2 regions of the Halomonas sp. AOP5-B2-8 genome follow, and region 2 is predicted to be linked to the other one. Evidence: predicted binding sites of a transcription regulator. Region 2 holds the regulator's gene; the other holds the start of a gene.
What was found. The regulator sigma-54, encoded in region 2, starts transcription at its own class of promoters, with help from an activator protein. The targets are predictions, from matches to a motif close to TGGCACNNNNNTTGCTNT.

Region 1 (5,543 bases), on a different contig from region 2:
GCGAGACCAGCTGGATGCCAGTGTCGCCGTGTTCAGAACAGAGCAAAATAACGCCGCTGAAGCGATCCCGGGCGTAGAGGTTATCGGCCAGCCCGGTACACAGGCAAACCGAAGCATTGATGGTAATCAAGTTAACGGGCTGGAGCTGGAACTCATCGGTGAGGTGCAGCCTGGCTGGAACCTGAGCGCGAGCTACACCTTAGCGCAGGCAGAAACGGCCCAGGGAGAACGCACCAATACGTCCCACCCGCGCCAGCAGCTTAAGCTGTTTACCGCCTACCAGTTGCCGGGCACATGGCACGACCTGACCGTGGGCGGTGGCGTGCGCTGGCAAAGTGATATCTCGCGCGCTGCCTCTAGCCCGAACGGTAGTGTGCAGGTCGGCCAGGATGCTTATGCTGTTGCCGACCTGATGGCCAGATACCGCTTCAATGACAATCTGAACGCTCAGCTAAACGTCAATAATCTCTTCGACAAGGATTACTACGAGCAAATTGGCTTTTATAGCCAGTACTGGCTGGGCGAACCGCGTAGTGCCACCGTTTCATTGAACTGGGATTGGTAAGAACCGGCCGTTAGGGTTGTGTCCACCACAGCCCTAGGTTAACCAGATACGCGGCGTATGCGCTTCACGCTCAATCCAACGCGGACGCAGTAGCCGCCAGGCCTGCTCGCACAGCGACCAGGCTTCATTGCGTGAATGACCCAAGTAGCGCAGCAGCAGTACGCCGTAACGCACGGTGACGGCCCAACGAGGGTTATCCGGCAACGCCTCGCGCAGGGCATCAATAGCGGCAGGTGCATCAGCAATACCTACCGCCCAGAGGGTAGCTTGTACGGTCGCACCACCTTGCCCCCAGCGCCCCGCAAAGCGTGGGTGTAGCGGGTCTAACGGCTGGCGCTCTAACCACAGCGGTTTGCCATCTAGCGTGAGCCGAAAGTGTTGTTCAATGCGCCCCGAAACGTAGGGCAAATTGCTTGCCGGGCGCCCCAGCGCCATCATTTCCCAACCTAAGCAGCGAGCACTGCCGTGTAGGGCAATATGCGTGCGCTGCTCACCTTTCGAGCCATCAAAGGCGATGGTTTCTTGGGGCAGCCATTCCAGAATCGCGTTATCTTCCACGCTTAGCTGGGTATGTTGAGTCCAGGCAACGCCTTGGCTGTCGGCTTTATAGAGTTTATTGGCAGCCGGAGTCGTCAGCAGCGCATGGGCACCGCTCTCTACATGAGCACTAATGGTAAGCGCATCGCCACTCACCAGTCCGCCCGGTGGGTGAAGCACGTACACATGGCACGCCTCACTTCGGCCTTCTGGGTAAAACGGCCGTTGCACCCGCAGCGGGCCTTGGTGGCGCGCCTGTACCATGCGGGTAACGCCGTCGCGCTGGGCAAAACGTAAGTCCAACGAAGCCGCCCAGTGGCGGCCTTGATCAAAGCGGTGGCCAGAGGCAAGGGGAGATTTTGCGATATCGCATAGCATCATAATTAGCTATCGCTTCCTTTCAGTAAGCCGTTAGCTAAGTAGTGCAATTAATGCGCCAAAATGGTGAAAAATTATTTTCCAGCTCTAAGACAATGACTTAAACAATTTCTCCCTACACCTAAAAATTTTCAATGCACCACAAAAGATCAAAAAAATAACAATTTGCACCAAACAAGAACGTACAGGCGCTGCTTATGCTGCCAACGGGGCTGCATAAGCAGGTAAATATATCGATTAAAGGGGATAACGCGGCTAGACAACCGCTCTGCCGCAAGGGAGTGAAGGAGCCAGGTATTGGAGAGAGGTGTGGGCAACGTATTAGACATCACCTTGCAAACGTGACATTAGGCTCTGTACGAAAACTGCCTTCGCTCGCCGACTTTTCGTACAAAGCCTAGCCCGCAGGACGCGGCTCTACTTGGCGACTCTGCTTAGCGACTCTGGCCTAACCATTTTACCGGCTCTCAAAGGGCGGAATGGTGAGCTTCCTCAAGTGAGTTTTCGGTCAGTATAACTAGCGCGCCGGTAATCAGCGCCTGCATACCTTGCGCTAGATCAATCTCCATTTCCGCCTCTTCTTCAGCACGATCTACCGCGTCATCAGGCGCCTGTCCTATCACCGAGTAAATCGTGTCTGCCACGGCAAAACAGTGAAAGGCGACCGTCGCAAGCAGCCAACGCGCCTGGGCCTGGGAAATCTCATAGACCTCCGCAATATGCGCTTGGTGCGCATGGATTTTTTCAATCATGGGCTGGGTCGCCGCCAAGCGACGGATTACGTAGGGCGTTAGGCCTGGGTGCGCTTTGACAAACTCGGCTATCGACATGGCAAAGGTGAACAGATACGCCTGAAGCGCTTGGGATTCCTCTCGACGAGCGCGCGGAATGCTCCAGCGTCGAAAAATCTCTTCGGCCACCAACCTCTTCAGCGCCTTGAGATTCGTCACGTGCTTATACAGCGCCATATGGCTGATGCCTAGCGCGCTGGCCACCCCAACAAAGGTGATGTTGGGCAGACCGATTTCGATACCCGCATTGGCAATACGCTCAAGCGTGATGGTAGGCGGCCGCCCGCGTGCTTTAACTGGCTGTTGCGTTGTCATATTGCATCCTTGATCGCTGACGTCCCCTATCTAGCCACTCACTCACCTTAGGGTCAATTAGTTGATTGACATGCAATTATATTAATTAGTTTATTGCCATGAAACTAATTATCTATTAGCCTAACTAAACGCGACTAATTCTCGTTACAGATTGCTGCTATGCAGGTTCGATAACCCCCTATGGCCGAGTACTAACGCTTCATGAGCACGCACGATACATCGAAATCCCAAGGTAAGAGCCCCATCAGCCAAGTGCTGGCCCCTATACGCACACGGCTTTTTGCCGCGGCAATGCTGGCGGGCATCGGCACGATATTAACGATGGTGCCGCTTGCCGGTATGGCACATATCGCCAAGATTCTTGTGTCTGACCCAGGCGCCGCCTGGACGTTATCAACCGCCAGCATGCGTGAAATCGGCTGGGTGGTAGCCGCCAGCGTCGCGAGCCTTTTCGTCGGCATGGGGTGCATGTTCCTGGGCGAGCTGGTCGCGCATCTGGCGGATAACCAACTCACCTACCAGTTACGCTTGGCTGTTATGCGGCGCTTGTCCCAAGCACCGCTTGGCTGGTTTACCAGCCGTGCATCCGGCGATGTAAAACAGGCGATGCAAGACGATATTGCGACGCTGCACAGCCTGACCGCGCACTTTTACACGGCGGTAGGACGCGTGCTTGGCGCCTTACTGATCTCGGTGATCTACCTGCTCGCGCTGGATTGGAAAATCGCCGTGATTACGTTACTGCCGCTGCCCGGTTTCTTTCTTTTCCTGCGCCGGCTGATGCAAGCCGGCAAAGCCAATATGGGTGAGTTTATTGCCCAGCTTGAGCGCATGAATAACGCCATCAATGAATTTGTCTGTGGCATTCCCGTCGTCAAGGCCTTCGGTACCACCGGACAAGCCTATCGTGGCTACCAAGCCGCCGTGGATAGTTTTGCTCATGCCTTTGAGCAATTTACCCGCCCTCTGGTCGCTTCTATGGCGCATGTCCATGCGATGGTGACAACGGGGACGATATTGGGTCTGACGCTCACGTTTGGCATATTTTGCGTCGCCAATGGCTGGTCAGAACCGGTCGATCTGGTGCCCTTCATTCTGGTAGCACCCGGCATCTGCGCTCCGTTACTGCTACTGCATACTTTGCTGCACGACTTAGGCAGTGCCGTTGGCGCCGCCCAGCGCGTCATGGCACTGCTTGAAACGCCGGTGCTGTCATCAATCCCCCCTGATGAGCGCCAGCTCCCAAACAACCATGAAGTACGCTTTGAAAACGTCAGTTACGTCTATGACAACGCTCAAAACGGGCTATCTAACCTTCACTTTACGCTTGCACCTGGCAGCGTGACGGCAATTGTTGGCCCATCTGGTGCGGGCAAGTCCACCCTGGCACGGCTGATGCTGCGCTTTTTTGACCCCACCCATGGGCGCATTACGTTAGGCGGGGTGGATCTGCGCCATCTTGAGATGTCAACGCTCTACCAGCGTATTGGTTTTGTTCTGCAAGACGTGCGTCTTATCCATGCCAGCATTGGTGACAACATTGCGTTGGGCCGACCTTCGGCCAGCCAACAGGAAATCGAGGATGCCGCTCGCGCGGCGAATATTCACGAACGTATTGCAGCGCTCCCTCAAGGCTATCGCTCGATTGTTGGCGAGGATATTCAACTGTCAGGTGGCGAGCAGCAGCGTGTCAGTATCGCCCGCGCCATATTACTTGATCCGCCTCTATTGGTGCTGGACGAGGCGACAGCAGCCGTTGACGCCAGCAACGAACTGGCCATTCAGCAGGCACTTTCGCGTTTAACCCAGGGGCGCACGCTTGTGATTATTTCGCATCACCTAAATTCGATTATGCACGCCGACCACATTCTGGTACTCGATGACGGCAAGGTCGCTGAGCAAGGCGATCACGACCAACTGCTAGCCAGCAAGGGTCTTTATGCTCGCCTTTGGGCACTGGAAGAGATAACAAACTCACTGGAATCGAAGGTGGCAGCGTGCTGAAAATGCTCAATCAACTGCTTGGCGACGACACCGCGCTTTTACGTCGCTATCTCGGGCTGGCCATTGTCTATGGTGTGCTAAGCGGTCTGACCATCTTGGCCCTTATTCCGCTTCTCAATTACCTCCTGATCGGCCAACTCAGCGTGGCCACCGCATGGCTGGCAGCGCTGCTTTTCGGCATCCTGGTCTGTTGGGGCGTGCGATGGCACGTGGAGCAGGCAGGCGTCCGTGTCGGCGTCGCCATCTTGCAGTCGGGTCGCCATCGCCTTGGCGAACACGTCGCGCACCTGCCGGTCGGCTGGTTTACCGCGACGAACACCGCGCGACTTAGCCATGCCACCACGCAGGGTATGATGGCGGTGGCTCAGCTTCCTGCCCACGTCTTTACACCGGTAATCAGCGGGCTTGTCACGCCTATCGTCCTGCTTGCCGCGCTGTTGGTGTTGCATACACCGCTGGGCATTGCAGCGCTGGTCGCACTGCCGCTGCTGTTGGGGGTTTTATTACTCACCGCTAAGCTTGCCCGGCATGCCGACAGAGCCTTCCAGCAACACTTTGCCGATACCAGTCAGCGCATGGTTGAGTTCGCCAGTGCCCAGGCCGTCTTACGCGCCTTTAGTGGCAACAACCACAGCACGCGCTTCTTGGAACAGGCCATGCAACAACAGCAGCGTTCGGGAACCAGGCTGGCTTGCCTCTCGGCACTTTCGGCGCTGCTCAATGCCTGGGCAGTACAGACAGTCTTTGCCGTACTGCTGATCGTCACGACCCTGTGGATCAATACGCTTCTAGAAGGATCGCTGACGGCAGCGAGCATCATCAGTGTCATCATTGCGCTGGTACTGGTAAGCCGGTTCGTCGAGCCGCTGCTGGATGTCGCTCAACATAGCGACATTTTGCGCAGTGCAAGAGGGCAACTCGAAGAGATCCAGTCGATTTTCGACGCGCCCCCC
Region 2 (5,543 bases):
TAAATGGCTACTGATCTTCCTCAAAGCGAGCCTCGAACAGCGCTTGAATCGCATCAAGCGCCTGTTCTGCGTCGTCGCCCTCGGCGTGTATAGCTAGCTCAGTACCGCACGGGGCGGCGAGCATTAATAGCGACATAATATTAGCGGCATCGGCAGCCTGCTGCTGCTTATAGACACGTATATTAGCCGTGAACTGTTGGCCGCATTTAACTAGTTTCGTCGCCGCGCGGGCATGTAGTCCGCGTTGATTGGTGAGTGTGAGTGTTCTTTCTGGCACCCTGGTTCCTTTTCGCCGAGTGGTGTCATTAATCAATAGACGTGCTTAAGTCGTTGGTAATTGATCGCTGGTCGAGGAGAGACTGGTCAACGGCGTTGGGGGTTGTTCGCTCAGCGTATATTGCAGGCCTAGCTCTCGGTGGCGCAATTGAACTTCGCCCACACGAGCCGCTAAGCTTTTTGCTAGCTGCTCCACCATATAGACAGAGCGATGTTGACCACCGGTGCAGCCAATAGCAACGGTCATGTAGCTACGTTGGCTATTCTGATAAGCCGGTAACCAGCGCTCAAGCCATGCCTGGATATCGTTACTCATGGCATCCACAACGGGATAGCCTTTTAAGAAGGCAACGATGTTGGCGTCACGGCCTGTCGATTGTCGCAGCGTTGGGTCCCAGTAAGGATTGGGTAGGCAGCGCACGTCGAAGACGAGGTCAGCATCCAAGGGTACCCCACGCTTATAACCGAACGATTCAAACGTCAACGTCAACTGGTCGCACTGCTGGTGAGCCACCTGGTCAGTAATCCGGCGGCGTAGGTCGTGTACTGACAGTCGCGATGTGTCGATCAATAGATCGGCTAGATCACGTATGTCATGCAGGGTCTCTTCTTCTTTATTGATAGCCTCTTCAAGGGTCATTTCGCTATTGCGCGTCAACGGATGTCGGCGGCGTGTGGCGGAGTAACGCTCTAGAAGAATTCGGGCATCAGTGGTTAGGTAGATAACTTGGAAATCAATGGTGCGCTGGCGCAACTCTTGTAATAGCGAGGGCAGGCGTTCAAGAGCCCCCGGTAAGTTGCGTGCATCAATGCTGACCGCCAGATGGGTACGATCACTCTGGTCGCGTAATTCGTCGACCAGTGACCCCAGCAGCATGACGGGAAGGTTATCAATCGCGTAGTAGCCTAGGTCTTCCAACGCCTGTAAGGCGATAGATTTGCCAGACCCAGAACGACCGCTAATGATGACCAGTTGCATAGAGTTTCTCTTCGCGTTAATCCAACGGCTTAAATAGGGACTTGATGGTCATTGATTGTCGCTTAATCCGCTGAATGCTCACGAATTTTAGTTGTAATGAGGTCGAGTAGTTCGCGCTGACTGCCTGCTTTGCGTAGCCGCTGGCGAGTATCCGCATCATTCATGATGGTGGCTACTTGGCCTAGCAAAGAGAGATGTGTGTCATCCGCTTGTTCCGGTACGAGCAGCACAAACACTAGATCAACGGGGTCGCCGTCGATAGCATCAAAATCAATCGCTTCTGAGAGTTTTAAAAAACCAGCAATAGGCGTAGAGCAGTGAGGGCTGCGGGCATGTGGAATAGCCACGCCGTTACCAATCCCTGTGCTACCTAAGCGTTCTCGGCCGATTAAGCGACTGAACACTTCTTGGCTATCTAAACTGGGCGTATTTTGGGCGATAAAGGTGCTGAAAAATTCCAGCACCCTTTTTTTGCTGCCCCCAGGGACGTCGAAAAGAACGCGCTCTGGGGGGAGTATGGTTTCCAACGTCATTGAATTAACGCACACCTGCGCCTTGGGCGCGAGCTTGTGCTTTTTCCTTATGTTTAACGAGTTGACGATCAATTTTGTCCGCTAGCGCATCGATAGCGGCATACATATCACTGTCTAGGGCTTCTGCATGTAAGTCAGCGCCTGCTGCATGCAGTGTGCAGGCTGCCTGTTGGCGTTCTTTCTCCACCGATAGGGTGACCTGCACAGTGGTTATATTGTCGTAATGACGCTCAACACGTTCAAGCTTTTCATTAACATAGTCACGCAAGGCGTCAGTCAGTTCTACGTGATGACCAGTGATATTTACTTGCATTGACGTACTCCTTATCTATCGGACTGTACTTAGGAACCGTGCTTAGGAACCGTACTTAGGGACTGTACTTAGTACTTAGATATGTAGCCCTTTTGATTGTAACCCTTTTTGCCCCGTTGCAAAGCCCTTGTCGAGAGTTTCGCTGCAACCTGGCAGATCCTAGCGCAAACGGCGCCGCTCACTGGAAGAGGGAATGCCCATGGCTTCACGATATTTGGCTACCGTACGCCTTGCAACTTGAATGCCACCTTCTTCTAATAATGTCACTAAGCGGCTATCAGAAAGCGGTTTGCTGGGCGCTTCTTCGTGAACCAGCTTTTTCAGGCGGGCGCGGATCGCGGTACTGGAGTGGCTGTCGCCATCCTGGCCACTCACTTGGCTAGAGAAAAAGTATTTCAGCTCGAACACGCCACGCGGCGTATGAATATATTTCTGCGTTGTCACCCGTGAAATCGTTGATTCATGCATTTCAACGGCTGCGGCTATATCGGCCAAAATCAGCGGTTTCATGGATTCTTCGCCATGTTCGAGAAAGCCGATTTGACGGGTAATGATTTCACGGCCCACTCGCAGCAGCGTGTCGTTACGACTCGAAAGGCTTTTAATTAACCAGCGCGCTTCCTGCAGGTGTTCTTTCAAAAACTGATTATCCTGACTTTTGTCCGCACGCTTTATCAGGCTGGCGTAATCAGGTTGGATTCTTAACCGAGGCAGGGCGTCCTGATTGAGCTCTAAATGCCAGCCTTCATTATCATGACGCACCACCAGGTCGGGCGTGATGTAGCTGTCGTTGGTCACGCCATAAGCGCTGCCTGGGCGTGGATCTAGGCTGCGAATTAGCTGGATGACATCGGCTAGCTGCTCGTCATCGAGTCCTAAGCGTCGCTTGAGTAAGCGCATGTCATCTTTGCTGAGCGCTTCAAGAAACTGACGCACTAGCCTACGAGCAGGCACCAGCAGTGGCGTATCATCTGGCAGGGCGGCGAGCTGCAGCATCAAACATTCACGCAGGTCGCGGGCAAAAATACCGGTGGGCTCGAATTGCTGCAGTTTTAATAATGTCGTTTCGACTTCGCGCTGGCTAAGGCTATCAATGCCCTGGGCGCGTAGCCCTTCACGAATATCATTAAGCGGCTGGGTCAAATAGCCGTTGGCATCTAGTGCATCAATGAGGCTCTCGGAAACCAGCTGTTCACGCACACTAAAATCGGTCATGGCGAGTTGCCACAATAGGTGGCCGTGAAGGCTCTGTTCGGCAGCCTGGCGCTCAAAATCAGGGCCCTCGCTGCTGCTGCCAGTGCCGCCAATGTCTTGATAGGTGTCCGACCAGTCGCTATCAACGGAAAGCTCGGTGGGAATGCTCTCTGACCACTCCTCCTCTTTAGGCTCGCTTACGGCCTCTTCACCGAACTCATCTTCCTGTTCCAGCATGGGGTTGGCATCTAAGGCCTGCTGAATTTCCTGACGAAGATCCAGAGTCGATAGCTGCAGCAGGGCGATAGCCTGCTGCAGCTGAGGTGTCATGGTCAGCTGTGTCCCAATGCGCAGTTGAAGAGAAGCTTTCATGACCATTTGAGAACCACTCGTTAATCGGAATGCTTTACCCTAGTGCGAGTGGGAGCTGGGTGCAAGTGCAATAAGCATGCCATTGGTAGTTAAAGCGTTATAAGGCGGGATTTATGGGCAAAAATAAGCCTACAGACGAAAATCTGCGCCCAGATAAACATCCCTGACTTGCTGGTTAGTGAGGATAGATGCCGGGGGGCCGCTGGCGATGATATGGCCATCGCCGACAATATAAGCGATATCGCAAATGTCCAGCGTTTCACGGACGTTATGATCGGTAATCAGAACGCCAATGTGGCGCTGTTTCAGCGCGCGAATGATGGTTTTAATCTCGCCCACTGAAATGGGGTCAACCCCGGCAAAGGGCTCATCTAGCAAGATGAAGGCGGGTTCGGTCGCTAGCGAGCGGGCAATTTCTACACGGCGACGCTCTCCGCCTGAGAGGCTCATGCCTAGGTTGTCGCGAATATGGGTGATATGGAAATCTTCAAGCAGAGCCTCCAGGCGCTCTTCGCGACCTGGGCGGTCGAGCTCTTTGCGCGTTTCTAATATCGCCATAATGTTATCGGCAACCGATAATTTGCGAAAAATAGACGCTTCTTGGGGCAGGTAGCCAATGCCCGCCGCTGCGCGCTCATGCATCGGAGCGCGAGTTAAATCTAAGTCGTCAATACCCACTTTGCCGGCGTCAGATTTGACCAGCCCGACAATCATATAAAACGACGTGGTTTTGCCCGCGCCGTTAGGGCCGAGTAAGCCAACGACGCTGCCTTGGGAGATTTCCAAGTTAATATCTTTAACTACGCGGCGACGTTTGTAACTTTTTGCCAAGTGGTGGGCATATAATGTTTTTATCGGCGCATTGTCAGCAGTTGCCATCGATAGACTCTCTATTGTTCAGGCTGAATGGTCATGCGTATACGCTGTGGCTCGCTACCTTCAACGTCTGAGCGCGCTTGAATCACTTCACGGTCGATGAAATATTCAAGCCGACCTCCGGTAAATTTGTCGTCCTGCTGTGTCAATTCAGCTTGATCAACGAGCTCCACTCGGCGTTCGGCGACGTGATAAATAATCCGCCGAGCCCAGCCTTCCGTCGGGCCTTCTTGCCCTTCGGCCTGATGGCGCAAATAAGCACGCTCACCGGTCGACGTTGCCCGTGAAAGCTCGCCCGCCTCATTGCGTTGAATTTCCACTCGTTCGCCGCGCAGCTGCATTTCGCCCTGGCGAATATTGACATCCCCAGTGTAGACGGCGGTGCCCGCGCGCTGATCAAGATCTAGGCGGTCGGCTTCCACCTCCACGGGGGCCTGTTGTGAAGACGAGCTGGTTTGGGCTGCCGCGGATAGCGGCACGGCAAGCGCAAAAAGGGCGGTGTAGATAAGTGCTTTCATGGCGACTCCTGTTAGCGTTGTGTGGCCGGTGGATGAGTGCCGCGCACACCGTCAGATAAGCGGACCTGGCTATCGTTTAACCATACATCCATATGTGAAGCATTCATTTGCTGGGGCGGCTGTTGCAGTAATACCGGTGCCTCGCTCCATGCATGTTGAGTGAGGCCATCATAGTGCAGTTCTTCAGTATCCAGCTGCCATCCTTCGTCTGGCGCAATAAGTCGCGCGGAGCCGGACATAACGAGGGACTGCGTATTGGTATTAAGCGTGCCCACATCGGCACTGGCTAGCCACTGGCGCTCATCGCTGTCATACAGGGTGGCCTGAGGGCTCTCAGACCAGGTTTTCCCGCTTTGCGGCGTATGGATGAGGCGCGGTGTTTTTAATGATTGCAAGACGTTACCGTTGTCGCCAAACAGAGTGATTTCAGCATCCTGAAGTACGTGCCCTGGCTCTTGGGCCTGCGCTTCTGGGTCGATAGC

Region 1: a site for sigma-54 is predicted at 1,524-1,541, ahead of ACT3RP_RS10605 (urease accessory protein UreD). Genes of this name have one in related genera too.

What each region holds. Positions count from the first base shown of each region.
Region 1 is NZ_JBQSVS010000004.1:99,184-104,726, reverse strand. Features, by position in the region: gene fauA (TonB-dependent alcaligin siderophore receptor FauA) at 1-565, shown strand, start outside; gene ACT3RP_RS10605 (urease accessory protein UreD) at 599-1,483, opposite strand; gene ACT3RP_RS10600 (TetR/AcrR family transcriptional regulator) at 1,948-2,586, opposite strand; gene ACT3RP_RS10595 (ABC transporter ATP-binding protein) at 2,788-4,590, shown strand; gene ACT3RP_RS10590 (ABC transporter ATP-binding protein) at 4,593-5,543, shown strand, end outside.
Region 2 is NZ_JBQSVS010000003.1:490,404-495,946, reverse strand. Features, by position in the region: gene ACT3RP_RS09895 (HPr family phosphocarrier protein) at 8-277, opposite strand; gene rapZ (RNase adapter RapZ) at 323-1,255, opposite strand; gene ACT3RP_RS09885 (PTS sugar transporter subunit IIA) at 1,318-1,788, opposite strand; gene hpf (ribosome hibernation-promoting factor, HPF/YfiA family) at 1,793-2,101, opposite strand; gene ACT3RP_RS09875 (RNA polymerase factor sigma-54) at 2,261-3,673, opposite strand; gene lptB (LPS export ABC transporter ATP-binding protein) at 3,797-4,546, opposite strand; gene lptA (lipopolysaccharide transport periplasmic protein LptA) at 4,558-5,061, opposite strand; gene lptC (LPS export ABC transporter periplasmic protein LptC) at 5,073-5,543, opposite strand, start outside.